3 regions of the Pokkaliibacter sp. MBI-7 genome follow, and region 3 is predicted to be linked to each of the others. Evidence: predicted binding sites of a transcription regulator. Region 3 holds the regulator's gene; each other region holds the start of a gene.
What was found. Region 3 encodes sigma-54, which starts transcription at its own class of promoters, with help from an activator protein. Its sites were predicted from a motif close to TGGCACNNNNNTTGCTNT; they were not measured.
Positions count from the first base shown of each region.

Region 1: a site for sigma-54 is predicted at 3,135-3,152, ahead of atzF (allophanate hydrolase). Genes of this name have one in related genera too.
Region 2: a site for sigma-54 is predicted at 2,868-2,885, ahead of QCD60_RS15820 (NarK family nitrate/nitrite MFS transporter). Genes of this name have one in related genera too.

Region 1 is NZ_JARVTG010000001.1:1,742,580-1,752,940, forward strand. It holds gene QCD60_RS07815 (cyclophilin-like fold protein) at 1-33, opposite strand, end outside; gene QCD60_RS07820 (alpha/beta hydrolase) at 171-1,283, opposite strand; gene QCD60_RS07825 (NAD(P)-dependent alcohol dehydrogenase) at 1,310-2,359, opposite strand; gene atzF (allophanate hydrolase) at 3,195-5,009, shown strand; gene uca (urea carboxylase) at 5,031-8,672, shown strand; gene QCD60_RS07840 (GntR family transcriptional regulator) at 8,700-9,431, shown strand; gene urtA (urea ABC transporter substrate-binding protein) at 9,674-10,361, shown strand, end outside.
Region 2 is NZ_JARVTG010000001.1:3,564,514-3,574,874, reverse strand. It holds gene QCD60_RS15825 (bifunctional protein-serine/threonine kinase/phosphatase) at 1-1,177, opposite strand, end outside; gene QCD60_RS15820 (NarK family nitrate/nitrite MFS transporter) at 1,204-2,673, opposite strand; gene QCD60_RS15815 (EAL domain-containing protein) at 3,083-5,779, opposite strand; gene QCD60_RS15810 (ABC transporter substrate-binding protein) at 5,870-6,682, shown strand; gene QCD60_RS15805 (PAS domain S-box protein) at 7,012-9,972, shown strand; gene QCD60_RS15800 (ATP-binding protein) at 9,969-10,361, shown strand, end outside.
Region 3 is NZ_JARVTG010000001.1:834,031-844,391, reverse strand. It holds gene QCD60_RS03775 (carbon-nitrogen hydrolase family protein) at 1-410, shown strand, start outside; gene yjgA (ribosome biogenesis factor YjgA) at 450-974, opposite strand; gene mgtE (magnesium transporter) at 1,085-2,434, opposite strand; gene QCD60_RS03760 (HPr family phosphocarrier protein) at 2,585-2,857, opposite strand; gene rapZ (RNase adapter RapZ) at 2,872-3,726, opposite strand; gene ptsN (PTS IIA-like nitrogen regulatory protein PtsN) at 3,723-4,187, opposite strand; gene raiA (ribosome-associated translation inhibitor RaiA) at 4,197-4,505, opposite strand; gene QCD60_RS03740 (RNA polymerase factor sigma-54) at 4,609-6,081, opposite strand; gene lptB (LPS export ABC transporter ATP-binding protein) at 6,159-6,884, opposite strand; gene lptA (lipopolysaccharide transport periplasmic protein LptA) at 6,881-7,387, opposite strand; gene lptC (LPS export ABC transporter periplasmic protein LptC) at 7,371-7,934, opposite strand; gene kdsC (3-deoxy-manno-octulosonate-8-phosphatase KdsC) at 7,963-8,490, opposite strand; gene QCD60_RS03715 (KpsF/GutQ family sugar-phosphate isomerase) at 8,510-9,481, opposite strand; gene QCD60_RS03710 (ATP-binding cassette domain-containing protein) at 9,839-10,361, shown strand, end outside.

The DNA of each region.
Region 1 (10,361 bases), 910 kb from region 3:
GGCGAAGCGGCGTTCACCGACTTTCATCCACATACGCGCATCCTCCGCTTTCCTGATCGCCGGCGCAGGGGCCGGCGCCACGGACCCTGCCGCCAGAGCGACAGGGTTTACGCACAGTGCAAGGCACATCAGCGACAGGCCCATTCGCAGACAGGCCAGGCGGCGCACTCTCAAGCCTGCGCCAGATGCTGATTAAAGAAGGACACCAGCTTGTCAAAGGGGATCACCTCAACCCGGTCGTACAGGTCGGTGTGAACCGCACCCGGAATGATCATGAGCTCCTTGGGCTCCGCCGCAGCGGCATAAGCGGTTTCGCTGAAGTAGCGCGAGTGTGCCTTTTCGCCATGAATCAACAGCAGAGGGCGCGGCGAAATTTCCTTGATGTAACTGAGGATCGGCATGTTCATGAACGACAGCGGCGTCGTCTGCGACCAGGAATTCCCGGAGTTCACGGCACGCTCATGGTAACCACGCTTGGTCATGTAGTAGTCGTGGTAATCGACCATGAACTGGGGTTCGCCCCCCTTCAGCACGTTGTAGGGTGGCTGGTAGGCCGGCGCGCCGCTCTCGGCATCCGCCCAGCGCTGGCGGCTCATGTGCTCCAGAGCCTGAGTACGCTGTTCAAGGGTGACGCTGTCGTTATACCCCTTCGACATCACGCGGGTCATATCGTACATGGTACTGGCCACCACGGCCTTGATACGCTTGTCCACTGCAGCCGCGTTCAGGGCCATGCCACCCCACCCGCAAATGCCGATGATGCCGATGCGTTCGCGGTCAACGTCAGGCTGCAACCCCAGAAAATCAACGGCTGCGCTGAAGTCTTCGGTATTGATGTCCGGCGATGCGACATTCCTTGGCTGGCCACCGCTTTCCCCAGTGTAAGAAGCATCGAAAGCCAGCGTGATGAATCCTCGCTCCGCCATGGTCTGTGCGTAGAGGCCTGATGACTGCTCCTTCACCGCGCCGAACGGTCCCCCAACGGCGAGCGCTGCCAGCTTACCATTGGCATTTTTAGGACTGTAAAGATCGCCCGCCAGGGTGATCCCATAGCGATTCGTGAAGCTGACCTTTTTGTGATCAACCTTATTGCTGCGCGGGAAGGTCTTGTCCCACTTATCACTGAGTTCCAGCGTCGACTGTGCAACAGCCTGCCCCGAGGCCAGCACCCCAACGCTCAACGCGGCGATGCTGGCACCGGTCATTTTCAGCACACTGCGACGCTCCGCATCATGCATATCCTGGCAGGCAACGGTGCTGCCCGTTTCATTGTGCTTGTTCATGTTGAATTCTCCAGATGAGTGGTCAGTTAAGCTGCGAGCGTGACGCTGTCGACCACGAAGCGGTATTTCACGTCGCCCTGCAGAAGGCGTTCGTAGGCGCTGTTGATCTGGTCGGCACGAATCAGTTCGATGTCGGAAACGATGTTGTGGGTGGCGCAGAAGTCGAGCATCTCCTGCGTTTCAGCGATGCCACCAATCATCGAGCCGGCCAGCGCGCGACGCTTGAATATCAGGTTGAATACCTCGGGTGATGGATGCGGTGTGGCAGGCGCACCTACCAACGTCAGCGTGCCATCCCGCTTCAGCAGCACAAGGTAGGCATCGAGGTCGTGGGCTGCCGCAACGGTATCGATAATGAGATCGAAACTCTTGGCATGAGCGGCCATTTCGTCAGCATTGCGTGACACGATCACCTCGTCCGCTCCCAATACCTTCGCTGCCTCACGCTTGGACTCGGAGGTAGTGAAGGCCACCACATGCGCTCCCATCGCATGGGCAAGCTTGACGCCCATATGACCCAGGCCACCGATGCCGACAATACCGACTTTCTTGCCTGGCCCTGCCTGCCAGTGGCGCAGCGGCGAATAGGTTGTAATGCCTGCGCACAGCAACGGCGCTACGGCAGCGAGTTGAGCCTGCGGGTGACGAATACGAAGCACATAGCGCTCGTGCACGACGATCTGTTGTGAGTAGCCCCCCTGCGTCCAGCCCGGGGCATCCGGCGTGGGGAAGTTGTAAGTGCCGACCATGCCGTCGCAGTAGTTCTCCAGACCGGAGTCACACTCCTCGCACTGCCTACAGCTATCGACGATGCAGCCGATGCCGACCAGATCGCCAACGTTGAAATGACCGACGTGAGGGCCGACGGCCGACACCCGTCCCACGATTTCGTGGCCAGGGACACACGGGAACTGTGTACCGGCCCACTCGGCGCGCACCTGATGCAGATCAGAATGACAGATACCGCAATAGGCAATGTCGATCTGAACGTCATGAGCTCCCGTCTCACGGCGGGTAATCTGCATGGGCTCAAGCGGCTTATCGCCGGCATAAGCACCGTAGGCATTTACTTTCACGGAACACTCCTTCAGTCGCTGGTCGACCACTGAGCGCTGCCATAGCCGTCAGGATTGCATCTCATCGGGCGTGGACAGTGCTTTACTGTTGCGTGAATTTTCATTCCGACGGGCGGACATCCGGTAGCAGAATCCTGCCGTTTGCTTGCCTGATCCACCGAACAATCTCAGCCCGGATGCCGAACCTTTGTCATCTATGGCATGTCATGGGTCAGCAAAAACAAAGGGGATTTCCATGCCTGCAGGCGAAGCACCTATGCCGGATACAGACCGGCCGTCAGCCACCCTTCGCACGGATTGAAAGGACGTTAGCGGCTGCAGAATCGCCGAAGAGGGTGACCTGCCAGCCGCGCTGGAATGCCTCCCGCTTTTCGACGCAAGCCGCCCACCGCAGTGTGCACAGGCATCGTCGTACCCCGCGTCGTTATTAAGGTGTGGGGAGAGAAGCACCTGTTTGCTGGCAAACAATCTGACACCGAGCGCTTCCCGCTCGGGACAATGAACCGCTGCAGCTCCCGAAATGGTTGCGCCTAAACACAGCGCGGCGGTCCATGTGGGCGGTGCAAGGCCGCCCTTTGCCCTGAGCGTCGCATTCAGTGTTTCAACACCGCTTGCCTGTGCCCTGATCCGGTTCATTAGCCGGGATATTCGACAGTTTTTGGTGCAGCCCGAGCGAACACAGCCCCCTGCCGTAACCCTCTCTCTTTTTTCCATTCCCTGTGCAGTGGATTGATCTCATTCAGCTTTTTTCCTTTTGTGCAGTGCAGGTGAGAAATGGCACAGGCCTTGCTGAATACCATCTTGAATACAAGATTGGATACCAAGGACTTTCACCATGCACATCGATCTGGGCTGGACCATCCAAGAGTGGCAGGACGCATACCGCAGCGCCGCTTTGACGCCGCGCGACGCCTTGCCTGCACTGCTGGCGCAGTATCCCGCCGACGACCCCGCCTGGATCAGTGTGATCACGCCAGCCCAGCTGCAGCAGCAACTGGAAGCGCTGGATACGCTGCTGGCCAGCGTCGGGGGCGACCTCAGCCAGCTGCCCCTGTACGGAGTGCCTTTCGCCGCCAAGGACAATATCGACTTCGCCGGTATTGCCACCACCGCGGCCTGCCCCGAATTCGCCTTTCTGCCCGAACAGGATGCCTTTGTGATTGCCCAGCTGCGCAAGGCCGGAGCGGTGCTGATGGGCAAAACCAATCTTGATCAGTTTGCCACCGGTCTGGTGGGCACCCGCTCGCCCTACGGCGAAGTGCCCAACAGCTTCAAACCGGAATACGTCAGTGGCGGCTCCAGTTCCGGCTCCGCGTCGGTGGTGGCCCGCGGTCTGGTGACCTTCTCACTGGGCACCGATACCGCCGGCTCCGGCCGCGTACCGGCTGGTTTCAATAACCTGGTCGGGCTGAAACCCACCCGCGGTGCGCTGAGTAACAGCGGGCTGGTGCCCGCCTGCAAAAGCATTGATTGCATCACCGTGTTCGCCTACAGCGTCGACGATGCCGCCAGCGTGCTGCAGGTCGCTGAAGCTTTTGACCCCCGTGATCCCTATTCCCGCGAGGCTGACCTGTCAGCGCCACGCAGCCTGCCAGCACAGCCGGTGTTCGGCATCCCTGCCAGTATCCCCTGGTTTGATGATCAGCAGGCCGAAGCCGCTTTCGCCGCCGCTAAACAGCAGCTGCTGGAGATGGGCATCACGTTCAAGGAGATCGACTTTAGCCCGCTGTTCGAGATGGCTGCGCTGCTGTACGAAGGCCCCTGGGTCGCCGAACGCATGGCCGCCGTCGACGACTTCTACCGCCAGCAGCCCGATGCCATCAACCCGGTGGTACGCGCCATCATCGAAAAGGCCGCTAACTTCACGGCGGTGGATACCTTCAAGGCCGAATACCGGCGCATGGAGCTGCTACGCATCGCCAATGACATCATCGGCAGTGTCGATGCCCTGTGTGTGCCTACCTCACCGACCATCTATACCCGTGAGCAGATGAAGCAGGAGCCGATCCTGTTCAACAGCCACTACGGCACCTTCACCAACTTCGTCAACTTCGCTGACTGGTGTGCGCTGGCACTGCCCGGCCCGTTACGTGCCGATGACCTGCCTGCGGGCATCACCCTGATTGCGCCGACCTGGCAGGACATTGCCCTGGTGGAGTTTGGCCGCCGCTGGCAGGCCTTCGCACCCTGGACCCGGGGCGCCACCGGTAAAGCCCTGCCCGTCACCGCCGCCCCTCGCCATGACACCCCCGCAGGCTGGATCCGGGTGGCCGTGGTCGGTGCTCATCTCAGTGGCATGCCGCTCAACACCCAGCTGATCGAGCGCCACGCCCTGCTCGCTGAACAGACCACCACCAGTGCTGACTACCGCCTGTTTGCCCTGCCCAACAGCACGCCGCCGAAACCCGGCCTGCTTAAGGTCGCCGCCGGTGAAGGCGCACCCATCAGCGTCGAGCTGTGGGACATGCCGCTGACGGCCTTTGGCTCCTTCGTCGGCCTGATTCCGCCACCGCTGGGGATTGGCAACCTGACCCTGGCCGATGGCCGTACGGTGAAAGGTTTTATCTGTGAACCCTGGGCCCTGCAGGGCGCCCGCGACATTACCGAGTTTGGCGGCTGGCGTGCCTACATCGCCAGCCTGAAGTCCTGAGCGGCGAAGGGGAGAAAGGCCATGTTCAACAAGATACTGATCGCCAACCGCGGCGAGATTGCGGTACGCATCATCCGTACCCTGCGCAGCATGGGTATTCACAGCGTGGCGGTGTACTCCGAAGCCGACCGCAACAGCCCCCATGTCACGCTGGCCGACGAAGCCATCTGCATCGGTGCGGCGGCCCCGTCAGAGAGCTATTTGCGCGGTGATGTCATTCTCGATGTGGCGCAGGAAACCGGTGTACAGGCCATCATCCCCGGCTACGGCTTCCTGTCAGAGAACGCCGAGTTTGCCGAGCAGTGCGAAGCCGCTGGCATCGTCTTTATTGGCCCTACTCCCGATCAGATTCGCCGTTTTGGCCTCAAACACACCTCACGTGAGCTGGCAGCTGCCGCAGGCGTTCCCCTGACGCCCGGCACCGGCCTGCTGAACAGTCTCGATGAAGCCCGCCACAGCGCGGCAGCGCTGGGTTATCCGGTGATGCTGAAAAGCACCGCAGGCGGTGGCGGCATCGGCCTGACCCGCTGCGCCAGTGAGGCCGAGCTGGTGGATGCCTATGAATCGGTACAGCGGCTGGGCAAGAGCTTCTTCAGCAACAGCGGGGTGTTTCTCGAGCGCTATGTGGACAATGCCCGCCATATCGAGGTGCAGATTTTCGGCGACGGCAAGGGTGAAGTCATCGCGTTGGGTGAGCGTGACTGCTCATTGCAGCGCCGCAACCAGAAGGTGGTGGAAGAAACCCCTGCCCCCGGCATCAATGCAGCCACCCGTAAAGCGCTGCTGGAGGCGGCAGTGTGTCTGGGCAAGAGCGTCCACTACCAGTCGGCAGGCACCGTTGAATTTATCTACGACACCGCCCGCGAAGCCTTCTACTTCCTTGAGGTCAACACCCGCCTGCAGGTGGAACACCCCATCACCGAGATGGTGACGGGCTTTGATCTGGTGCGCTGGATGGTGGAAATCGCCGCCGGACAGGCACCCGATTTTGCCACCCTCGCCGTGCAGCCACAGGGTGCCGCCATTGAAGTGCGCATCTATGCCGAAGACCCGGCGAAGAACTTTCAGCCGTCACCCGGTGTACTCACCGAAGTCAGCTTCCCCGACCATGTGCGTCTGGATGGCTGGATCAGCACCGGCGCCGAAGTTACCCCCCATTACGACCCGATGCTGGCCAAGCTGATTGTGCATGGCGCGACTCGCAACGAAGCGCTGATCCGCATGAATGAAGCGCTGGCGGCCACCCGTCTGAGCGGCATTGCCACCAATCTGGATTACCTGCGACAGGTGATTGCCGACGAGGTCTTCATGTCTGGCAAAGTCTCCACCCGCGCACTGGAAAGCTTTATCTATCAGCCACAGGTGCTGGAAGTACTCAGCCCCGGCACCTACACCACGGTGCAGGATTACCCCGGCCGTAAAGGGTACTGGGATATCGGTGTGCCGCCGTCCGGGCCGATGGATGACTATGCCTTCCGTCTGGCCAACCGCATCGTCGGCAATGCTGAATCTGCTGCCGGGCTGGAATGCACCATTATCGGCCCGACCCTGAAATTCCATCAGGACAGCGTCATCGCCCTCTGCGGTGCGGTCAGTGAGGCCATGCTGGACGAGCAGCAGGTGCCGTTCTGGCAACCGGTCAGCGTCCGCGCCGGGCAGGTGCTCAAGGTCGGCAAGGCCAGTCAGGGCTGCCGCAGCTATCTGGCCATTCGTGGTGGCTTCGATGTGCCGGTCTACCTCGGCAGTCGTGCCACCTTCGCCCTTGGCCAGTTTGGTGGCCATGCCGGGCGCCCATTGCGAACCGGTGACATGCTGCCCCTCGGCCGCCCTGCGCTGCCCGGTAATGTCGATGCGCCCGTCAGTGAACCCTGCGCCGCCGCAGCCGGGCTGATCCCCGACTATGCCCTGCCACAGCCTGCCGACACGGGCGCGCGGGAATGGCAGATCGGCGTACTGTACGGCCCCCACGGTGCACCGGACTTCTTCACCGAAGAATCCATTACCACCTTCTTTGCCACCGCCTGGGAAGTGCATTACAACTCCAACCGGCTGGGAATCCGCCTCAATGGCCCGAAACCTGAGTGGACCCGCAGTGACGGTGGCGAGGCGGGCCTGCATCCCTCCAACGTCCATGACTGCGAATATGCCATCGGCAGTATCAACTTCACCGGCGACATGCCCGTCATTCTTACCCATGACGGCCCCAGCCTCGGCGGCTTCGTCTGCCCGGTCACCATCGTCAAGGCCGAGCTGTGGAAGGTCGGACAGGTCAAACCGGGGGATCGCATCCGCTTCAGGGCGATGAATTTCGATCAGGCTCTGGCACTGGAAAACGCGCAGGACGAAGCCATCGCCAGCCTGCATCCGGTCACACCGGTCGCTGTCGTCGCCACGCCCACCCCGCTGGGCACGGTGTCGCCCACGGTACTGGCAGAACTGCCGGAAAAAGGTCATCGCCCGCAGGTGGCCTACCGTCAGGCCGGAGACAAGTACCTCCTGCTCGAATACGGCCCCATGGTGCTGGATCTGCGTTTCCGCTTCCGCGTGCATGCGCTGATGGAAGCGCTGAAACGCACGCCCATCAAAGGCGTGGAGGAGCTGTCACCCGGCGTACGCTCGCTGCAGATTCGCTACGACAGCCGGCTGATCCACCAGCGCGAGCTGCTGCAGGCGCTGCTGGCACTGGAAGACACCCTGCCTGCGGTGGACTCCATGCGCATCCCCACCCGGGTAGTGCACCTGCCCATGGCGTTTGAGGATTCCGCCACCCTGGATGCCGTGGCCCGCTATCGCCAGTCCGTGAAAGACAAGGCGCCCTGGCTGCCCAACAACGTTGACTTCATCCAGCGCATCAACGGCCTCGACAGCCGTGACGATGTCCGTGATGTGGTCTTCAGTGCCAGCTACATGGTGCTGGGTCTGGGTGACGTCTACCTCGGCGCCCCCTGTGCCGTGCCAGTCGACCCGCGGCACCGGCTGCTGACCTCCAAGTACAACCCGGCGCGCACCTACACCGCCGAAGGCACGGTCGGTATCGGCGGGGTCTACATGTGCATCTACGGCATGGACTCACCCGGCGGCTATCAGCTGGTGGGCCGCACCCTGCCCATCTGGAACACCTTCCTCAAGAACACCCAGTTCAGCGCCGGTGAGCCGTGGCTGCTGCGCTTCTTCGATCAGGTGCGCTTCTACCCGGTCAGTGAAGAGGAGCTGACCCGCCTGCGTGAAGACTTCCGTCAGGGCCGGGCCAGCATCCGCATCGAGGAGGAAGTGTTTGATCTGGCCCTGTATGAGCAGTTCCTCACTGACAACGAGGGCTCCATCAGTGCCTTCAAGGCGCGCCAGCAACAGGCCTTTACCACCGAAGTGGCACTGTGGCAGCAGCAATACGGCGATGAGGCCAGCCATGAGCAGGAAGAGGAAGCACCTGCACTCGACCATGACGGCCATGTGGTACAGGCCGACATCAGCGGCAACATCTGGAAGCTGCTGGTGGAGCACGGCGTCAGCGTGGAGGAAGGCGAACCGCTGGTCATCGTTGAGGCGATGAAAATGGAGTTTGCCATTCATGCCCCGGTATCCGGTACGATCAAGGCTTTACATTGCCGCCCAGGCAAGCCCGTCAACGCGGGTGATGCTCTGGTGGTTATCGAGCCTGCGTAACCGCGCGTATACCGAAGGACAATTCTGATGAGTGAATCCCTGGACAGCACCGCCAGCAGCAACGGCGCCCCGGAGGGGAAAAAGCCGCTCAAGCGTCGCCCGGAAAACCTGGCTGAGCGTATCTACGCCCAGCTCAAGGACGATATTTTCGAGTTTCGTCTGCTGCCGGGGGACCGTTTTACCGAGCAGGACATTGCTGCCCAGACCGACGCCAGCCGCACGCCGGTGCGTGAGGCCCTGTACCGGCTGCAGCGTGAAGGCTATGTGGATGTGCACTTTCGCAGTGGCTGGCAGGTCAGGCCGTTCGACTTCCGCTACTTCGAGGATCTGTATGACGTGCGCATCATCCTCGAGACCGCTGCGGTCAAACGCCTGTGCGAAAGGGAGAGTACCGCACCACAGCTGGAAGACCTGAAACGCATCTGGATGGTGCCTGCCGAAGAGCGTCTGCAGGATGGTCCCACTGTCTCCGGGCTGGATGAGCGCTTCCACATGATGCTGGTGGAAGCCACCGGCAACAAGGAAATGGCCGCCATCCACAAGAGTGTGACGGAGAAGATTCGCATTATCCGCCGGCTGGACTTCACCAAGCCGTTCCGGGTGGAAGCGACCTACAACGAACACGCCAAAATTCTGGGGCTGATCATCCAGCGTCGTGCCGATCAGGCGCAGTCGCTGCTGAAGTCTCACATTGAGGAAAGCAAGGCCGAAGTGCGCAAGATCACCCTGCACATGCTGCACACGGCACGAGGAGAATAACGAAACAGGCCGCTGAAAAGCACACCGACGCTTTTCGACGACCGGTAGATGCACTCGCCACAGGACTGCCACCGCCTGCCGCCCGGCACAGAGTCAGCAGCCTGAAGTGCACACCATGCCCGCAGTACCCGAAGTAGTACGAACGATCACCGCCACAAACGACAAGCAAGTTGACAAGATAGGGAGCAGTTCGAATGAAACGTAGAAGCTTAATCAAGAGCATGTGTGCCACCGGGGTTGCCATGGGCATGGGCATCAGCCTGCGTAACAGCTGGGCGGCGGGTGACACCATCAAGGTCGGGGTACTTCACTCCCTGTCCGGCACCATGGCCATCAGCGAGACCACGCTGAAAGACACCATGCTGATGCTGATCGAGGAGCAGAACAAGAAAGGCGGTCTGCTGGGCAAGCAACTGGAAGCGGTCGTCGTCGACCCTGCCTCCAACTGGCCGCTGTTTGCCGAAAAAACCCGTGAACTGCTGGAAAAGGACAAGGTATCAGCCATTTTCGGCTGCTGGACCTCAGTCTCGCGCAAATCCGTGCTGCCGGTCGTGGAAGAACTGAACGGCCTGCTGTTCTATCCGGTGCAGTTCGAGGGCGAAGAGTCGTCCCGCAACGTGTTCTATACCGGTGCGGCGCCCAACCAGCAGGCCATTCCTGCGGTGGATTACCTGATGAACGAAGGCGGGGTAAAACGCTGGGTACTGGCCGGTACCGATTACGTTTATCCGCGCACCACCAACAAGATTCTCGAAGCTTACCTGAAGTCCAAAGGCGTGGCCGAGAGCGACATCATGATCAACTACACCCCCTTCGGCCATTCTGACTGGCAGTCCATCGTTGCCGACATCAAGCGCTTCGGCTCTGAAGGCAAGAAAACCGCGGTGGTGTCGACCATCAACGGTGATGCCAACGTGCCGTTCTACCGTG
Region 2 (10,361 bases), 2.7 Mb from region 3:
CCAGCCGCTGGAATGCGCGCAACGCGGTCACCATCTGCCCCAGCAACGGACGCACGGTCGCCAGTGAGGGCTGCGGATGATCATCAATCCACTGCCGCAGCGTCTGGCCACTGATCAGCTCGGCCAGATAATACATCCCGGTACGCGGCTGGGTACTGGCAGCCATGGCCAGCACCTGTTCATGCTGGAACTGGCGCCCGACCCACTCTTCCCGGGCAAAGCCCTGCAGATAGGCAAAGTCATCGGCGAAGTGACGGGACGGCACCTTCATTGCCCATTGCTGCCCGTCACGCTCATCTTCCACCCGATAGAGATGGGATCGCTGGCTGGCGTGCAGCACTTCCAGCACCCGATAGCCATCCAGTTTGTGTCCGACCTGCAATGCCGGTGGCACCGGCAGGCTGGCCAGCTGACGCTCGGCTTCCTCGCTGTCGGCGTGTGGCAGCTGCTCGACCTGCAGTAACAGGCAGCTGAGGTTATCATCACTGCCGGCCTGCAGCGCGCGTTCTGCCAGCCGCCGGGCCAGTGGTTCAAGATCACAGCCTGCCGCTTCATTCAGTGTTTGTGGCCAGTCAGATGAGGGCAGAAAAGCATGGACGCCATCGGTCGTCAGTACGAAGCCATCGCCCTCCTCCACCGTCAGACTGTGGTAATCCATCTGCAGGTGCGGATCACCGCCCATGGCCCGGTTAAGCACATCGCGCCCCTGCTGGCGCTGCAGATGATCGCGGGTCAGACACTCCAGCTGACCGCGTCGCCAGAGGTAGATGCGACTGTCGCCGATGTGGAATACATGGGCCGTCTGCGACCTGATCACCAGCAGTGACAAGGTGGTGAGCATGCTCTGCCCCTGCAGCCCCTGCTGGTACAGCCAGCTGTTGAGCCCTTCCAGCACCCGCACCACCGACTTTTTCACGCCCCAGGCGTCAGGGGTACTGAAGTAGTCATTAAGAAAGCTGGTCACGCAGGTCTGACTGGCCTGCGCGGCGCGGCCACTGCTGCTGACACCGTCACAGATCAGCGCGGCCATGCCTTTACCCAGCTCGGCACGGGTCTGCGGCATACGCAGAGCAAAGGCATCCTGATTCTCGGCTTTAAGCCCGGCGCTGGAGTAACCTCCGCAACGAACCTGCAAGGGCAACAACACGGCAGAAGGCAGGACGCTGACAGTGCTCATCGCGGCACTCCTTTCACAGCATGGGCTCAGCTGACGCGAATCAGCTGCACGGAACCGTCTTCACCCACTTCGGCGATTTCGCCACGGGGCTCTTCCATCATCAGCAGCACGGCAAAGCCCAGCAAGGCCGTGGCGGCAATCACGGAGAAAAACACCTGATAGCTGGTGACTGACAGAATGGTCAGATAGAACACCGAACCTACATTGCCGTAGGCGCCGGTCATCCCGGCAATCTGTCCGGTCAGGCGCCGCTTGATCAGCGGTACGACGGCAAATACTGCACCTTCGCCCGCCTGCACAAAGAACGAACAGGCCATGGCGGCAATCACCGCCACCACCAGCGGCCAGCTGCTGTCGATCATGGCCATCAGGAAATACCCCAGCGCCAGACCCAGTGTCAGCACCAGCAGGGTGATCTTGCGGCCAAAACGGTCACTCAGCCAGCCGCCGCCGGGGCGCGACATCAGATTCATGAAGGCATAGGCAGAAGCCACCAGCCCGGCCTTGACCGGATCAAGACCGAAAGTCTCCGAAAAGAACAACGGCAGCATCGACACCACCGCCAGCTCGGAACCAAAGGTAGCAAAGTACAACACGTTGAGTACCGCCACCTGCCTGAATTTATAGCGATGCAGCTCGGGCACCGGGGCCTTGAACAGATGCGCGTTGACCTGCCAGACCTTCCAGGCATCGAACAGATAGATTGCCACCAGCGCCCCATAGATGATTACCGCCGCTGTTTCACTCAGCAGGCTGACCCCCTGCGGTGACAGCTTCCAGGTCAGCAGGGCCAGAGCGGCATACATCGGCAGTTTCATGATCAGCAGCAGATAGAGATCACCCACACTGGTCACTTCCATGGCGGCGATTTGCTTCGGACGGAAATAGGTCGAGCCCTTGGGCGTATCGGTGACGTTCAGATACCAGACCACGCTGAACAGCAGACACAGGGCGCCGCTGATACCAATCGCATACCGCCAGCCATCGGCCCCACCGAACAGCAGTGCCAGCGTCGGCAGCACCATGGCCGCCGCGGCAGAGCCAAAGTTGCCCCAGCCACCGTAAATACCTTCAGCGGTGCCAAGTTCATGGGCAGGAAACCACTCACTGACCATACGGATACCAATAACGAAACCTGCCCCGATAAAGCCCAGCAGGAAGCGACCGAGAGCCGCCTGAGCAAAGTTATCGGCTAGGGCAAACATGAAGCAGGGAATGCTGGAGACCGCCAGCAGCAGGGCATAACTCAGACGCGGGCCATACTTGTCGGTGAGCATGCCGATGATGACCCGGGCCGGGATGGTCAGTGCCACGTTAAGGATCAGCAGGGTTTTCACCTCGGCCTTGCTCAGGCCCAGGCTGGATGCAATGGCTTCCAGCAAGGGCGCATGGTTGAACCACACCACGAAGGTCAGAAAGAAGGCGATCCAACTCAGGTGCAGGATTTTCATCTTGCCTCTGAAGGAGGCCAGATTGAAACGTTCAATCTTGTCCATGGTGCAGTCCTCTTCGCAAATCAGCTATATCAGTCTCAACTCGCAGATATCGCCCAACAAAAAAGGCGTTCGCTCCCGTCCGGTAATGCCGGCAGGAGAGAACGCCTTTGTTGGTCTCATCAGCCGTACAGGCAATCGGTGCTAACCGTTACCTGCCTCTGCTGTGAGGAAATATCTCATTGTGAAGTTGCAACCAAGCAAGACCCAGGCCAGAGCAGGAAAGCTGCTGTATTTTATGGCGTTAAGCTCTACAACAGTGCGCTGCCCGCGGCGCAATTTATAAATCACCACGGAGCAATGTTTGAGGCATCAGGGTACGGCTTATGAGGCGCCACGATGCAATATGAAGCACCGCACTGGCCTGCAGCGGCCAGACTGCCCCAAAAAGAGGCGCCCGACCCGCACGCCGTTAAGACGTCTGAGTGATGCCGCTCTGCTGTTGCCAGCGCTCCATGAAGAGGGTCACAACCAGCGGCTTGGCATACCGGTAGCCCTGCCCCATCGGGCACTGTTCGGCCACCAGAAACGCCGCCTGCTCATCGGTCTCAATCCCCTCTGCCACTACCTGCAGCCCCATGCTGCGGGCCATGGCCAGAATACCGCGAATGATACTTTCAGCCGCTTCCGACTCACCGATGGCACGGACGAAGGAGGTATCAATCTTCACCACCTGTACCGGCCAGTCTTTCAGTAACGACAGCGACGAGTAGCCGGTGCCGAAGTCATCCAGCGCCAGACCAATACCCAGCATGCGGAACTGGCGGATATTCTCACGCACCTGCTCGGTAGCCGACATCAGTGCGGTTTCGGTGATTTCCATTTCCAGCCGGCGGGGATCAATACCATAACGCACCACCAGCTCGTGGACCCGCTCGGCCACCGCCTGACGCTCAAGCTGCGCCGCCGACAGGTTGATGGACAAGCGTGGCAGATGAATCCCGGCCTGATCCAGCTCCTGCATATGGCGCAGGCTCTGCTCCAGAATCCAGTCACCCAGCAGCAGGATCAGATCACTGCCTTCGGCCAGAGGGACAAACTCATCCGGCCCGGCCTGATCCCAGCGCACCAGCACTTCGGCACCGACGATCTGTTCAGTCTGCAGATCCACCTGCGGCTGCAGCGTCAGCCACAACCCCTTGCTGTCATGATCCAGCGCCGAGCGCAGCGCCAGCTCCAGCATATTGCGCCGTCTGACCCGCTGGCTGAGGCTGATGTCGAAGAAGGCATAGCCACTCTTGCTTTCCTTGGCGGCATACATGGCCAGCTCGGCTGCCTGCACCAAAGGCGCACTGAGCATACCCGGCTCACGGAAGGTCAGCCCCAGACTGGCGCTGATGCTGATACGCTGACGTTCCCAGAAGTAGGGTTCCTGAATGACCTGCAGGATCTGCGTCGCCATCACCGCCAGCTCATTTTCGTCGCGACAGGAGTGAACGATAAAGGCGAACTCATCGCCCCCCAGACGGGCCAGCAGATCACCGCTGGGAAGAATGGCGCGGAAGCGGTTGGCCAGAGTGATGAGCAGTGCATCACCGGCAGGGTGCCCGAGGGTGTCGTTAAGCTCCTTGAAGCGGTCCAGATCCAGATAGATCAGAGACAGCGGTGCCGTTTCTTCATGAACCTGCTGCTCCAGCAGTTCCATAAACCACAGCCGGTTGGGCAGACGGGTCAGGGTGTCATGGCGTGACAGATACAGCGCACGCTGCTCAGCGCGTTTTTGCTCGGTGACGTTCTCATGAATCGCCACGTAGTACTGCGGCTGCTGACTCTTGTCGAGCAGTGGCGTGACGGTCTGATTGACGGTAATCAGCTTGCCTTCCCGGGTGCGGTTGACCACCTCGCCCTGCCAGACCTGCCCACTGTTGATGGTGCGCCAGAAGCGCTCATAGAACGCCGCGCTCTGCTTGCCGGAGTTAAGAATCGAAGGCTGCTGTTGCAGTGCGTCTTCGCGGCGGTAGCCGGTCAGCTGCTCGAAGGCCTTGTTGACCCAGATGATGCGTCCGCTGGTATCGGTAATGAAGACCGCATTGGCGGCTGAGCACAGAGCGGCACTGAGCAGACGGTTACGCTGCTCACTGCGCATCAGCCAGGCGATGTGGAAGGCCACATACAGCGCCAGCAAGCCCAGAATCACCACCACCACAGCCAGCAGCCCCAGCAGTCGGGAGCGGGACTGACGCCAGTTGCTCCATACCTGATCCGCTGACAGATTCACTTCCAGCACCAGTGGATACTGGGTCGGTGAACGGTAGGCCAGCACGCCGATATCGGTGCGGCCCAGCCAGTGATCCAGCCAGCCGGTGCTCGCTTGCCCCGGCATATCCAGCTCACCGTAAGCATTACGCTCCAGCAGGTTCTGTGAGCGGGCCCGCTGCTCCAGCCGCGCGGCAAAATTATCCGGATGAAAGGGCACCGTCATCAGCAGTTCGCCGCGGTAGGAATACAGCGAAACATCGCCCCCCTGACTGGCCTGCACCCCGGCAAAGACGTCCTCAAAAAACTCCGTGGCCAGAGCACCGTAGATGTAGTACTCGTGCCCCTGATTGCTGCGCAGCAAGGCACAGAGGGGGATATACCACGAGGAGGATGTCGCCTTGTCTCCCGGCCAGCGCCCGCGTTGCGGTGATCCGAGGCGCAGGCTGCCGGCCATCATCTGATGACCGTTGATGGTATGGGTGCAGCTCTCCAGCAGTGCCGGTGCAACTTCGACACCCAGCTGCTCAGGCGCACTGCGGACCCCCTTCCGGTCAGGGTCGACCAGAGTCAGGGAGCGCAATGCGGGCAACTGCTGCAGCACGTCGGCCATGTGCGCCTGCAGCTGCTGGTCGGTGGGATGTTCATCAACCGCTTCCCCCAGCAGCATGGCATACCAGCGCACCTGCTCCAGCGTGCGGGTGATGGCATCGGTGGTGAGTGAGGCTGACTGGGCGGCATATTGTCTGGCAGAGTCCAGCGTCTGCTGACGTCCCTGCATAAAGGCGGCGCCACTGACCACCACCAGGGCAATCAGCATGCAGGCGACAAATACCCCCAGCACCAGCCATTGCCTGAGCATGGCGGAGCCTTTTAAAACAGGTGTAGTACTACGTTCTTCGATCGCTGACATATATCAATACTGACTAAACTCTGATCCCTAGAATAATGACCGTCGTGGGCAGCCCCACAGTATCAACGGACACAAGGAAGCGACATCAACATGGCACTCGCTCACAGCAAACCACTCTGCACTCTGCTCTTAAGCTCAGCCCTGGGGCTGGCTGCCACATTGCCAGCGTTCAGTATGGCGGACAATCGCCAAAACGACATACTCAGCCGTCACGAACTGCGGACGTGCATCTGGCCGCAATATTATTCGATCAGCTATAGCAATCCCAAGACTGGCGAGCTAGAAGGCATTGATATTGATCTGGCGCATGAATTGGCCAGCCGCCTTGGGGTCAATGTGCAGTTCATCCCCAGCAGCCATGCTGAATTTGCGCAGGATCTCAGTACCGGCCGCTGTGACATCGCCATGTTTGGCATTGCCATCACCCCCGCCCGTCAGCAGCAGGCAGACTTCAGCCAGCCTTATCTGGCCAGCGCCATGTATGCCGCCGTGCGCAGCCGCAACTCGCGCATCACCGACTGGCAGGACATGGACCAGCCCGGCAATCTGGTGATCGTGCAGCAGGGTACCTACTTTGAGAATCTGATGAAGCAGCAGTTGCAGCAGGCAAAGCTGGTCATCGTCTCCCAGCCGCAGGAGCGTGAGGCCTGGCTGAAAGCCGGACGCGGTGACGCCTTTCTGACCGACTTCCCCTACGGCAAACAGCTGATCAAAGAAAATGACTGGATCAGCCTGCTACGCGCCCCGGATGGCAGCCCCCGCTTTCAGTACGCCTACGCCGTCGCCAAAGACCAGCCCAACTGGCTGGCAGCCATCAATCAGTTCGTCAGCGACATGAAGCACAGTGGCAGGCTCAAACAACTGGCGGAAAAACATGGCCTGGCGCCTATGCTGATCCCCTGACCTGCCGTTTCTGCGGTCTGCCCACTCTGCTACCGGCAGGGTCATGGGCAGAGCTGCGCGCCCTTCTCTCCTGCTGTGCTGACGTTTTCTCAGGGCACCGTTCAACTGCAGTATTTCTTTAGCCGGCGAATAAACCGACGCCGTGCTGTCGGTGTCAACTCATCCCTCTTTGCCGCCAGCCGCCAGCCGGGTCGTGACATCCCGGTGTCAGGGGCTAAGCTGGTGGTTAAAGCATGTAAGGTTAAATTGCTCAGTGTTTATCTTCCGGCCTGCCGCCAGGGACCGCAGCCCGCCGGAACTTCGCCGGTGCTGTTATGGAGTCTCTGGGTGTGACCAAACCACTCCCGCGTTATCAACCCGCTGTCCCTGCAGATAACGAAGCCGGCCGACTGGCCGCCCTGCACAGCTACGCCATTCTCGACACCGCGGCCGAGCAGGCCTTTGACGACTTCACTGCGCTGGCCGCGCAGCTGTGTGGCACTCCCCTTTCCCTGATTTCACTGGTCGATAAAGACCGGCAGTGGTTTAAAAGCTGTCTGGGGCTGGACGACAGAGAAACACCCCGGGACATGGCCTTCTGTGCCCATGCCATTCTCACCGACGAGTTACTGATCGTGCCGGATGCACTGGAGGATGACCGCTTTGCCGACAATCCACTGGTGACCGGCCCTCCCCATATTCGCTTCTACGCCGGTGCGCCGCTGATCACCCCCGGCGGTTTCCGCATTGGCTCGCTGTGCGTCATTGACCAGCAGCCACGCGCCCTCAGCGAGGCGCAGGGCAACGCCCTCAAACGGCTGGCGCGGCAGGTGATCAACAAACTGGAACTGCTGCAGAAGCTCAAGCGCGAACAGACACTGGAAGCACTGGCCCGTCATCAGACCAGCAATGCCCTGCGCCATCAGCAGGCACTGCGCGCACTCAACGATATTGCCGGATTGCCCGGCAGTGACCGGCTCGCCAGCCTGCGCCATGCGCTGGCAATGGGCAGTGATTACTTCAAACTGCCCTTTGCCATCATTAGCCGTATTGAAGGAGATGACTACGAAGTACTGCTGCACTCGTCGCCTCCCGACACCCTGCAGGACAGTCAGCACTTCGCCCTGGGCATCACTTACTGCCAGCTGGTTACAGAGCGAGGTAGTACCATTGCCATCCACCATATGCGTGACTCGATCCACGCCAGCCACCCCTGCTACAGCAGCTTCAAACTGGAGGCCTATATTGGCACGCCTGTGGTGGTGGACGGCAAAGTCTTCGGCACCCTGAATTTTTCCTCCCCTACCCCACGGGACGAGCCATTTGATGAGGCTGAGCTGGAGTTCCTGCGGCTGTTTGCCCGCTGGACAGGCACCATGCTGGAGCAGCATCTGCAGGATGAGCAGCAGCGTTCTGCACTACAACGCTTACAGAAGATTGCCGCCCATGTGCCTGGCATGGTGTTCCAGTACCGCCGGCGGGCCGACGGCACCCGTCACTTCCCCTATATCAGTGAAGGGGTGAGGGAGATTTATGGATTATCGCCGGAACAGCTGCAGAACGATGCCAGTCCGGTATTCGGGCTGATCCATGAAGATGATGCTGAAGAAACAATGAACAGCATCCAGCAGTCCGCTGCGACACTGCAGCCCTGGCACTACCAGTATCGTGCAAACCATCCGCAGAAGGGCGTGATCTGGCTCGATGGCAATGCCACCCCGGAACGTCTGGAGGACGGCTCCACGCTCTGGCACGGCTTTATTACTGATATCACCGAGCGCCGTCGCCAGCAGGAAGAAATTGTCCGATCCCGGAGCTACCTGCAGGCGATTCTCGACTCCTCCACCGAAGTGGCCATGATCGCCACCGACCCGGTTGGGATCATCAGCTATTTCAATACTGGCGCAGAACGGCTGCTGGGCTATTCCGCAGCGGAGCTGGTAGGCAAAACCAGCCCCGCCGTCTTCCATGTGCAGGAAGAAATCGAGGCCCATGGCCGATATCTGAGCGAACGGTATGGCTACCCCATCAGTGGTTTCGATGTATTTATCACCGAAGCTCAGAAAAGAGGCAGTGAGACGCGGCAATGGACGTATATCTGCAAGAATGGTGAGCACCGTCAGGTCAGGCTGACCACCACCCGTATTCAGGACAGCGAAGGCAATATCCAGGGCTTCCTCGGTGTCGCCATCGACATGACGGCGCTGATTGAGACCAGCGAAGCCCTGCTGGAAAGTGAAAACCGCTATCGTGGCATGCTGCAGAACCTGCCGGGTATGGTCTACCGTCGCCATGCCGACCCCTTGCAGCCTTTCAGCTATTGCAGCGATGCCTTCAGTGACCTGACCGGCTACGCACTGACCCAGCTGAGCGCACAGACACCCGCCAGTCTGATTCATCCTGCCGACCAGCAGCGAGTGCAGTTACAGATGGAAGAGGCGATCTCTCACCAGCATGCCTACGACATCAGCTACCAGCTGCTGCACGCCGATGGTCGTCTGATCTGGGTGCAGGACCGCGGCCGGGCCGAGTATGACGAACAGGGCCAGTTACGCTGGCTGGACGGCTTCCTGCAGGACATCAGTGAGCGTAAGAAGGTCGAACTGATGAAGAGTGAGTTTGTCTCTATCATCAGCCATGAGCTGCGTACCCCGCTGACCTCCATTTATGGCGCTCTGGACCTGATCCATGGTCAGGTCGTCGGCCAGGCACCTGCGACCATGGCCGCCATGCTCGATGTGGCCTGGGACAACAGTCAGCGTCTGTGCCAGCTGGTGGATGATCTGCTGGACATGGACAAGATCGTCGCCGGCAAGCTCTCCATTCATCCGCATCGCCAGCGGCTGCCGCCGATTATTACCGAGGCCTGCCGCAGCAGTAGCGGCTATGCCAGCAAATATCAGGTGCAATTCCATATCGGCCCACTGGCCGATGTGGAGGTCATGGTGGACTCAGTGCGCCTGCATCAGGTACTGCTGAACCTGCTGTCCAACGCCGCCAAGTTTTCGCATCAGGGCGGGCGGGTCGATATAGGCACGGAGTTGCAGGATGGGCAGGTAAAAGTCTGGGTGCAGGACCACGGCTGCGGCATTCCCGACGCATTTCGCTCCAGGCTGTTCCAGAAGTTCAGTCAGGTGGATGCGTCGTCAACGCGACGTGCGGGAGGCACCGGGCTGGGTCTGGCCATTTCCCGTGAGCTGGTGGAACAGATGAGCGGACAGATCGGTTTTGACTCAGTAGAGGGTCAGGGCTCAACCTTCTGGTTTATGCTGCCTGTTCTGAGCCCCGCCGGGGAAGGTGAAACATCATGACGGATCAGGCCTCTCCCGCATTCCAGTCGGTCCTGCAGCCACAACAGGCCCGACTCCCGTGGTACAGCGGCGGCTGGCAGGCGCTGCTGGCACTGATTCTGATGCTGGCCGTCAGTGAATTCATTCTGCATCAGCAGCGCCAGCAATATGACAACGAGCAGCGTCAGGAGCTGCTTGTCAGCATGGGGCAACTGCGCACTCTGATTGATACCGAGCTGAACAGTAATCTCTATCTGGCCTCCGGGCTGGTGTCTTACCTGCGTGCCCAGAATGGTCAGTACGATAACGATACGCTGGAGCCCTGGATCAGAGGCCTGCAGCAGCAGGGTAAATATATCCGCAATATCGGTATTGCCCCGGATAACCGAATCAGCTATGTCTACCCTCTC
Region 3 (10,361 bases):
CCGTCGTTGCTGATACCCCCTGGGGCCGACTGGGTATGGCGGTGTGCTATGACTTGCGTTTCCCTGAGCTATTCAGGCGTTATCAGCAGGCGGGCGCAGAGTTGATCAGCTTGCCTTCTGCCTTCACCCGCACCACCGGCGATGCGCATTGGGAAGTGCTGGTACGGGCCCGAGCCATTGAGACGCAGTGCTACATGCTGGCCCCGAATATGGGCGGACAGCATACGCCGAAACGTGCCACTAATGGCGACTCCATGATTGTCTCTCCCTGGGGAGAGGTGCTGAACCGCTTAAAGCAGGGGGGGGGAGTGGTGAGTGCAGATTGTGATCTGCAGTTGTTGCGAGATATACGTACGCGAATGCCGGTATTGCAGCATGTCAAGCTTGCTCCCCCATCAAGCGCCAGCTGAGTGCAACGCTGGATGGGGTAGGGTGACGCGGCTGCGACCTTACTGTCTTGCTTCGACCACTTCACGAATGTAACTGAACAGCTTGCGGGCGCTGGCTGGTGGTTTCCCTGCACTTTGTTCGCGCTGTGCATTGCGGACCAGCTGACGCAGGTGCTGGATGTCGAACTCGGGGAACTCTGCCAGCAGTTCAGTTAATGCATCCTGCCCTTCATTCAGAAGACGATCACGCCAACGCTCCAACATATGGAAGTGCTGTACGTAAGCCTGGCTTCCGGCATCGAAGCGGTCCACTACATTCTGGATGGCTTCGTTATCTTCACTACGCATCAGCTTGCCAATGTATTGCAGGTGGCGGCGCATGGCCTCGCCCTGCTTGAGGCGTTTGTGCTCAAGGATAGCCTTGGCCAGAGTGTCGCTCATTGGCACTTTGGTTAGCTGTTCGTTGGTCATCTCTGTCAGACGCTTGCCGAGTGACTGCAGAGCCTCGCTCTGGCGCTTCAGTTCCGACTTGCTCGGGCCTTCAAATTCGTCTTCTTGGTCGTCTTTATGCCAGCTGTAGCGCATTGTCTTATCCGTCAAACCTGGGTGGGGAACTGTATTTCTTCTGATGCCTGTTGATGTGTCGTTGGCAGGAGTCCTGCTGAACGTCTCAGGGCTGCAGAGCGGAAATACGATCAGGCGTAGAAAATAGTGGCCAGGCCGAGAAAGGACATAAACCCCACCACATCTGTAATGGTAGTCAGGATTACACTTCCTGCCAGGGCGGGATCGATCCCCCACGCCTTCAGTAAAAGGGGCAACATAGTACCAGAAAGTGCGGCCGCGATCAGGTTGATGATGATGGCGCTGGCGATGATGAGGCCAATTGTGATGTCCTTGAACCAGAGCATGGCCAGGCAGGCGATGACGATGGCCCATAATGCGCCGTTGAGCAGTCCGACAAGTAGTTCGCGATTGAGCAGCCAGCCCATGTTGCTGCGCTCTACCTGTCCCAGAGCCTGACCGCGGATCATCAGGGTGAGCGTTTGGCTGCCTGCAATGCCGCCCATGCTCGCAACGATGGGCATCAACACAGCAAGCGCTACCACTTTCTGAATGGTCGCCTCAAACATACCGATGACAGCTGAAGCGATGAATGCGGTGATTAGATTGATACCCAGCCAGACGGCACGGCGTCTGGCGGTTTTTAGTGTAGGGGAGAAGGTATCCGCATCGTCATCAAGGCCGGCCATGCTCATCAGTGAGTGGTCCGATTCTTCGCGAATAACATCAACCACGTCATCGATTGTGATACGTCCGAGCAGGACATTGTCATCTCCCACCACCGGTGCTGATACCAGATCGTGCCGCTCGAATAGTTTGGCAACTTCGGTGTCAGGCATGGTGGCAGGGATGGTGATGGTATCGGTAATCATCACCTCGCGAATACTGATATTGGGGTCGCTGACCAGCAGGCGGGTCAGTGGCAGAATACCGATAAAGACATCTTTGCGGCTGACCACGAACAGGCTGTCTGTCATAGCAGGGATCTCACTGTGCCAGCGCAGGTATCGCAGCGCTGTGTCGATGGAGATATCCGCCCGAACAGTAATGGTGTCGGTATTCATCAACCCGCCGGCACTGTCCTCGGGGTAGGACAGTACCTGTTCCAGACGTTCGCGGTCCTGCTGATCCATCGAACGCAACACTTCGCTGATGATCGTGCTTGGCAGATGCTGCAGCATGTCTGCCAGGTCGTCGATATCCAGGTGCTCAACGGCGGCAATGAGCTCTTCCGCGTTCATTTCCCGCAGGAAACTCTCCTGCAGGTCGAAGCTCAGATATTGCAGGACTTCCCCTTCGTTGTCCTGATCGACCATATTCCATAACAAGGTACGGATTTTAGGTGGGGAAGACTCGATAAGATGGGCAACATCGGCGGGTTTCAGGCCGCCGTTCATCATTCGGCGTACCTGTTGTAGCTCACCGCTGCTGAGCGCGGCATTGAGGTATTCCAGCTGGCTGTGGTTCAGGGCCTGGGCCATAGCTCGTTCCTGGTGTGCGGATCTGCACCGCTGGGCACAGAGGCTGAGTTCCTAGATCACTGCTGAAATAGTATCTGAATATCCCGCTCATGCCAGTGCAATGGCAACGGGATTGAGGAGTGGAGGAGAGCAGCTGGTGGGTTAGGGAGGTTATTCTCCCTCTTCAAACCGATCATTGATCATAGCGGCAATGGCTTCCCAGGCTTGTGCCTCATCTTCGCCATCTAGCATGAACTGGAGTTCAGTACCGTTGCTGGCCGCCAGTAACATAACGGACATGATGCTTTTGGCATCAACCATCTTGCCGCCGATCTTGCCCATCTGGATCCGGCAGGTAAAACGGGTGGTCACACCGATCAGCTTAGCTGTTGCTCTGGCATGCAAGCCCAATTTGTTAATAAGCGTAATTTTCTCTTCGCGCATGCCGCATCCTGAAGTTAATCGAGCTCTCTGTGCCGAGTCTGGATGTGATGCCGAGTTGCAGTGAAGTAAGCGGCTAATTGCTCGACCATATAAACCGAGCGATGCTGGCCACCTGTACAACCTATGGCTACCGTCATATAGGCACGATTGTTGCGTTCATAATATGGTAGCCAAGTTTCTAACAAGTTACGCAGGTCATCAAGCATCTTGCCCACATCTGCCTCATTTTGCAGGTAGTCGATGACAGGTTGCTCACGCCCTGTGAAGCCACGCAGTGATGGAATCCAATGTGGGTTGGGCAGGCAGCGGACATCAAACACCAGGTCTGCATCCAGTGGCAGGCCATGCTTAAATCCGAACGACAGAAATAATACCGCCAGCTCCTGTGCACGGCCTGCAACGCGCACTTTGATCGTATCGCGCAAGTCGTACAGCGTCATATGAGTCGTGTCGATAGTCAGATCGGCACAGTTGGAAATAGGGCGAAGCAGTCTTCGCTCTTCCTGAATGGCTTCCTGGAGGCTGATGCGTCCATTGGTCAGCGGATGACGACGGCGGGTGGCGCTGAAGCGCTGAAGGAGGATGCTTTCATCAGCATCCAGATAAATCACTTCACAGTGGACACCCATGTTGCGGATGTCTTGCAATAGCACTGGAAGATCGCCCAGACCACCGGGAAGGTTGCGAGCGTCAATGCTGACAGCCATATTCTGACGCTCAGGGCTGGGAGACTTCTGAGCCTGCTCGACCAGTGCTTTCAGCAGGTCGACGGGCAGGTTATCAATGCAGTAGTAGCCAAGATCCTCCAGCGCGTTGAGTGCTGTACTTTTTCCTGATCCTGACCGACCACTGATGATAAAAAGTTTCATGATGTCTGAGCAGCTATATCCAGTGCTGTCTGATATAAGGCCTCTGCACTGCCAGCTCGGCGTAGGCGCTGCAGGTTGCTTTCATCCTGCAACAACCCGGCAACGCGTGCTAATGCCTGCAGATGAGAGTCATGAGCTTCTTCGGGAGCAAGCAGGACGAAAATCAGATCGACAGGCTGATTATCACGAGCATCGAAGTCGACAGGGTCTTTGAGATGTATCAATGCGCCAGTGACCTTGTCGCAGTCCTGTAAGCGGCAGTGAGGGATCGCAATCCCGCCACCCAGGCCTGTACTGCCTAGTCGCTCTCTACTCAGAAGGCCGTTGTAGATAGCGTCAACATCCAGATGGTCGAACTGGCTGGCCAGTAGTTCACTGGCCTGTTCCAGTACGCGCTTCTTGCTACTCCAGGCTGCACCTTCAATGGTGCATGCCTGGGTTAAAAGTTGGTTTAGTTGCATAGGTGAGGATTAACGTACCGTAACGCCGTGACTGCGTTCTTTTTGCTTTTCTTTATGCTTCAGTAGCTGGCGATCCAGTTTGTCTACCAGGCCGTCAATTGCAGCATACATATCACCATTTTCATGGGTGGCAAACAGCTCGCCACCTGCCAGATGAACATTGGCTTCGGCGATCTGGCGGGTTTTTTCCACGCTTAGAGTGACTTGAACGTTGGTGATGTTGTCAAAGTGACGTTCCAGCTTTTGTAGCTTGCTGTGAACGTAATCAGTGAGAGCAGGGGTGAGTTCCAGCTGATGGCCTGTGATATTTATTTGCATAGCACTCTCCTGAGTTGCCGGTGAATGTTTGCTGGTTGCATCTCAATATAGCCGTATGCTTGCAGGCTTCGTCAAATTTTTTTTGCGTCAAAAAATTTAGCTTTTAAACCAAACGTTTACGCTCATTCGATGGGGCAATACCCATAGCTTCGCGATATTTAGCCACAGTACGACGAGCCACATTGATACCCTGATCTTCCAGAAGGGTAGCCAGCTTGGCATCACTCAATGGCTTTTTCGGAGGCTCCTCGGCAATCAGCTTTTTGATTATGGCGCGAATTGCTGTCGAGGAGGCTTCCCCACCGTCGGATGTACCGACGTGGCTGGAGAAGAAGTACTTCAGTTCAAACACCCCACGTGGAGTGTGCATGAACTTCTGGGTTGTGACACGAGAAATAGTGGACTCGTGCATCTCCACTGCCTGAGCAATGTCTGCCAGGACCATCGGGCGCATTGCTTCTTCGCCCTCTTCAAAGAAGTCGAGTTGAAATTCAACAATCTTGGTGGCTACTTTGAGCAGGGTGTCGTTGCGACTTTGCAGGCTTTTGATAAACCAGCGTGCTTCTTGCAGCTGATTCTTCAGATAGGTGTTGTCGCTACTTGAGTCTGCGCGCTTGATCAGACTGGCGTAGCTATTGTTGATACGCAACCTGGGCATGGCATCCTGATTCAGTTCAATGAGCCATTGACCTTCTTTCTTGCTGACAACCACATCGGGGATCACATATTCCGAATCGCCAGAGGTAATGCTGGCGCCAGGGCGAGGATTAAGGGTCTGTATCAAATGAATGACGGCGGCCAGCTCTTCTTCGCTCAGACGGGTGCGACGCATCAGGGTTGCATAGTCTCGGGTGCCAAGCAGATTCAGGTGCTGCGCAATGATGTCCAGAGCCTGTTGTCGCCACTGTGTCTCGACAGGTAGCTGTCGCAACTGGATAGTCAGACATTCAGCTAGGTCGCGAGCAGCAACCCCGGGAGGATCAAATTGCTGCAGATGGTGTAAAACCATCAGTAGCTCATCTTCTTCTACAGGGTCTTCGTCATCGTTTTCGTTGAGGCTTTCCATCAACTCTTCCAAAGAGCTGGTCAGATAGCCTTCGGTGTTGATGCTGTCGATCAGGGTATAAGCAATCAACTGATCACGTTCGCTCATCGGGGTCAGATTGAGCTGCCATTCTAGATGAGCCTGCAGGCTTTCACCTGCAGTGGCTCGTGATTCAAAGTCGTAACCATCTTCGCTATCGTATGAAGAACTGGGCAGTGTGGAGTAGGTGTCTTCCCAGTTGCTATCGACAGCCAGCTCTTCAGGAATATCTTCTGACCACTGGCTGTCAGTCTCCTGCTCGCTGTCATTATTGCTGCTGGCACTTTCGTTTTTCAGAGCCGTTTCGTAACGCTCTTCAGCAACAGCAGGTTCGAATTCTTCTTCGACCTCAAGCAGCGGATTACCGTCCAGCGCATCCTGGATTTCTTGCTGCAGGTCGAGAGTGGAAAGCTGCAGCAGACGAATAGCCTGTTGCAACTGCGGGGTCATGGTCAGCTGCTGACCGATTTTCAGCTGTAATGAGGGTTTCATATTTGGCTACGAAGATACTTCTTGACTCATCGGATCAGGCTTGAAAATGGCGTGTTATTGCCGCCATGCCGGGCTGCTCAAAAGCGGAAGTTTTCGCCCAGATAGACCTGCCGTACTTGTTCATGTTGAAGAATAGCATCGGCATCTCCCTCTGCGAGAATGGTCCCATCGCTAACAATATAGGCATGATCACAAATCGACAGGGTTTCCCTGACGTTATGGTCGGTGATCAGCACTCCAATGCCCCGTGACTTCAAATGACGAATGATCTGTTGAATGTCACTGACGGATATCGGGTCAACACCTGCAAAAGGTTCATCCAGCAAAATGAAGTCAGGTTCCATGGCTAATGCCCTGGCAATTTCCACCCGACGTCGCTCGCCGCCAGACAAACTCATGCCCAGACTATCGCGAATGTGCGTAATGTGGAACTCTTTTAGCAAGGATTCCATAAGCTCCAGACGACTTGCCTTGCTCAGCTCTGCTCGGGTTTCGAGGATCGCCAGGATGTTGTCCTTCACGCTGAGCTTGCGGAAAATCGATGCTTCTTGCGGTAGATAGCCAATTCCCGCTCGTGCACGGCCGTGAACAGGAAGAGTGGTGAGATCCTGCTCATCCAGCAGGATACGGCCTTTGTCTGAAGCAACGAGGCCAACAATCATATAAAAACAGGTGGTTTTGCCCGCGCCATTTGGGCCAAGTAACCCAACAATTTCGCCGCGACTGACCTTCACGGATACATCCTTGACCACCTGACGTTTCTTGTAGGCTTTGGCCAGGTGTTGTGCATGTAATGTGCTCATGGGGTCGCTTTTTTCTTTGGTTGCAGGATCATCTCAACACGCTTGCCACTGCTGCCCTGAGCACTGAATGCATTTACCGTGCGTTTGGTAATGTCGTAAGTGATACGTTCGCCGGTAAAAGTGTCCTGATTCTGAGTCAGCTTTGCCTGTTCAATGGCAGTCACTGTCTCTGCGGTCAGGTCATATTCCAGAGTCAGGCCGTAGGCATGGGTCAGGGGCTGATCCGGGCTGGGTAATTGCTGGTAGTGCGCAGGTTTGCCGTATGCAAAGGCCTTGGTCAGCTCGTTGTTGACGACATACAGCACGACCTTGTCTGCATTGATTTCCAGGGTTCCCTGAGTCAGCTTGACGTTCCCTGTGTAGGTGACGGTACCTTTGGCATCGTCCAATACCGCCTGATCAGAGACGATGTGTACAGGTTTTTCCCGGTCTTCAGGGAGTGCCATGGCCAGAGTCGGAAAGAGTATGGCTGCGCCGAATGCGAGTCTAACGAGCTGTTTCATAGGTGGCTCTTACCTGAGAGAGAAGGGTTACTCGGTTGCTGGCCCAGTCGGCAGTCATGCCTGTAGCCTCTGCAATGCCATCCGGGGCTGTAATGACCACCGGTCTATCTGTTGACGCTTGCTCAAGGTGTGAATCAATGCGCAGCCATTCTGTTGCCATGGTTATTGGGTTTTGTGGTGGCTGGCGATCAATTACAACATTGTTTTCCAGTTCAATATGTTCGTCGGCATCATAGTAACGACCATTTCTGGCCGTGGTATGCCACTCTCCGTCTTGGGACCAGGTGCGGATATCAGGCATCTGTAACAAGCTCACCCCCTTCGACTGAAAATGGTCGACGCGTGGTGAGAATACGCTTGATGCCAGCTGTCCGTTTTGATCAAAGCGCTCAGTGGTGATGCCAGTGGCGTAGGAGTCTGCTTTCTCGCCATCAAGCACCTCCAGACTGAGTACTGGCTGATCTGGCTCACGCAGATCATAGCGCAGCAGTGCAATCCCAATAAGTACGAAGGCCAGAATCAGGATAACTCGGTTCTTCAGGGACATGTGTCCACCCCCATTTTCTGCTTCTTACTCAGTCCAGATAGGGTTGCAAGCAGGCCGACAGCTTCTGCTGTGCTGTCAGTATCAGCTCGCATAGCTCCCTGACAGCGCCTTCGCCGCCGTTGCGCTGGCAACAGTAGTGGGTGTGGGGCTGCAGCGCAGGGGCGGCATTGGGTACTGTCACTGCCAGTCCGACACGACGTAGTACCGGCAGGTCTGGCCAGTCATCACCAATGTAGGCAATGTTTTCCATGTCGATCTGATGTTCCTGACGCAGCTCTTCCAGTGCGTCCAGCTTGTCTTCTCTGCCCTGAAATAAAAAGTGAATGCCGAGATCCTTTGCTCGTTTTGCTACCAGAGCAGAGCGCCTGCCAGTAATGATTGCTGTTTTGATACCCACCTTGTGCAGCATCTTGATGCCGTGACCATCAAGGGAGTTGAACGCTTTTAACTCGTAGCCCTCTTCAGCAAAATACAGGCGACCGTCGGTCAGAACGCCGTCGACATCCATGATCAGCATGGTGATTCGCTGTGCGCGTTGCAGTAGCAGTGAGTCCAGAGTGCTTTCCTGAGCCATGTCACACTACTCCCGCTTTGATCAGGTCGTGCATGTGCAGAATGCCGACCGGTTTGTTTTGCTCTACGACTACCAGGGCGGTAATACTCCATTGTTCCATCAGGTTGAGCGCCTCAGCGGCCAGCAGTTCCGGATTGATGGTCTTGCAGCCACGTGTCATGACATCGCTGATGGGCAGCGAATGCAGGTCCAGGCGTTGGTCTAGTGCCCGACGCAAGTCGCCGTCGGTGAAGATGCCACAGAGTTGGCCGCTTTCGTCTGTTACCGTAGTGAGGCCAAGGCCCTTACGTGTAATTTCCAGCAACGAGTCGCGCAGCAGGGTGTCGGGACTCACCTGAGGTAACTGTTCATCTCCATGCATGAGATCCCGCGCGCGTAGTAACAAACGCCGGCCCAGGCTGCCACCAGGGTGAGAGAAGGCGAAGTCTTCTGCTGTGAACCCCCTCGCTTCGAGTAGGGCAACGGCCAGTGCATCGCCCATGACCAGCGCAACGGTCGTGCTGCTGGTCGGTGCCAAGCCTAGTGGGCAAGCCTCTTCATCAATACTCAGGGTAATGTGTACATCAGCAGCTGTTGCCAGGCTGGAGCTGGCATTCCCCGTCATGCTGATCAGGGGGATTCGCAGTCTCTTCAGCAGAGGGATGAGGTTGAGAACCTCTGGGGTTTCGCCAGAGTTTGAAAGTGCCAATACCACGTCCGCAGTGGTAATCATCCCCATATCGCCGTGGCTGGCCTCTGCCGGGTGCACGAAAAAGCTGGGAGTGCCGGTGCTGGCCAGGGTTGCAGCAATTTTATTGCCAATGTGCCCTGACTTGCCCATGCCGATGACCACGACACGTCCTGTGCAGCTCAGCATCAGTTGGCAGGCTGCATTGAAGTGTTCGCCAAGTTGTTGTTGTAGTGAAGCAACTGCATCGGCTTCTATACGAATGGTGCGTTGTGCACTTGCCAGGAAATCGTGAGGGTGACTCATGCGCTCCAGCTCGGTTATTAGCAAAATAGGTGCCGATAATAGCATTATTTTTTTTATGCTAAACGCTTTGCGCTGTGGCTACGCATGCAGAGTTGTCAGGGAATATTCAGACGTATGCCGGTTTGCCGGGGTTTCGTCAGTGTTACTGACGAATGCAACAGTTTGTATATGAGGGTTGATGTTGACGATGCAGATGGCCATAACAGCATCGGGCTGAATCAGCATGGCTCCTGGATTAGCATACGTCAGTCGTTGGCTGGTCGAGTTGAAACGCAACATTCATGCGGGATGTTGGTCGCGCAGGCATCATGTTATGATTTGCGCTTTTTTAAACCGCCGACCGCCCAGTGAGGGATTATGGTGTCTGATAACGTTATTGTTCGCGTTCGCGACATGAGTTTTTATCGGGGGGAGCGGGCTATTTATGATGAGGTGAACATTGATATCCCTCAGGGGAAAATTACCGCCATCATGGGCCCAAGTGGTACAGGAAAAACGACCCTGCTGCGGCTGATCGGTGGGCAGCTCAAACCCGATGCTGGCACCATCGAAGTTGCGGGCAAGAATATTGCCAGAATGAGCCGTAAACAGCTGTTTGCCGTGCGTTCGCGGATGGGCATGTTGTTTCAGTCTGGAGCATTGTTTTCAGACCTGAGCGTTTTTGAAAATGTTGCCTTCCCGCTGCGCGTGCATACTCAGTTACCCGAAGACATGATCAGTGATCTGGTGCTGCTGAAATTGCAGGCAGTCGGATTGCGTGGTGCCGCAGAGCTGATGCCAGCGGAGCTGTCTGGTGGTATGGCAAGGCGTGTGGCGCTGGCACGTGCCATTGCGCTGGACCCGGATATCGTCATGTATGACGAGCCGTTTGCCGGGCAAG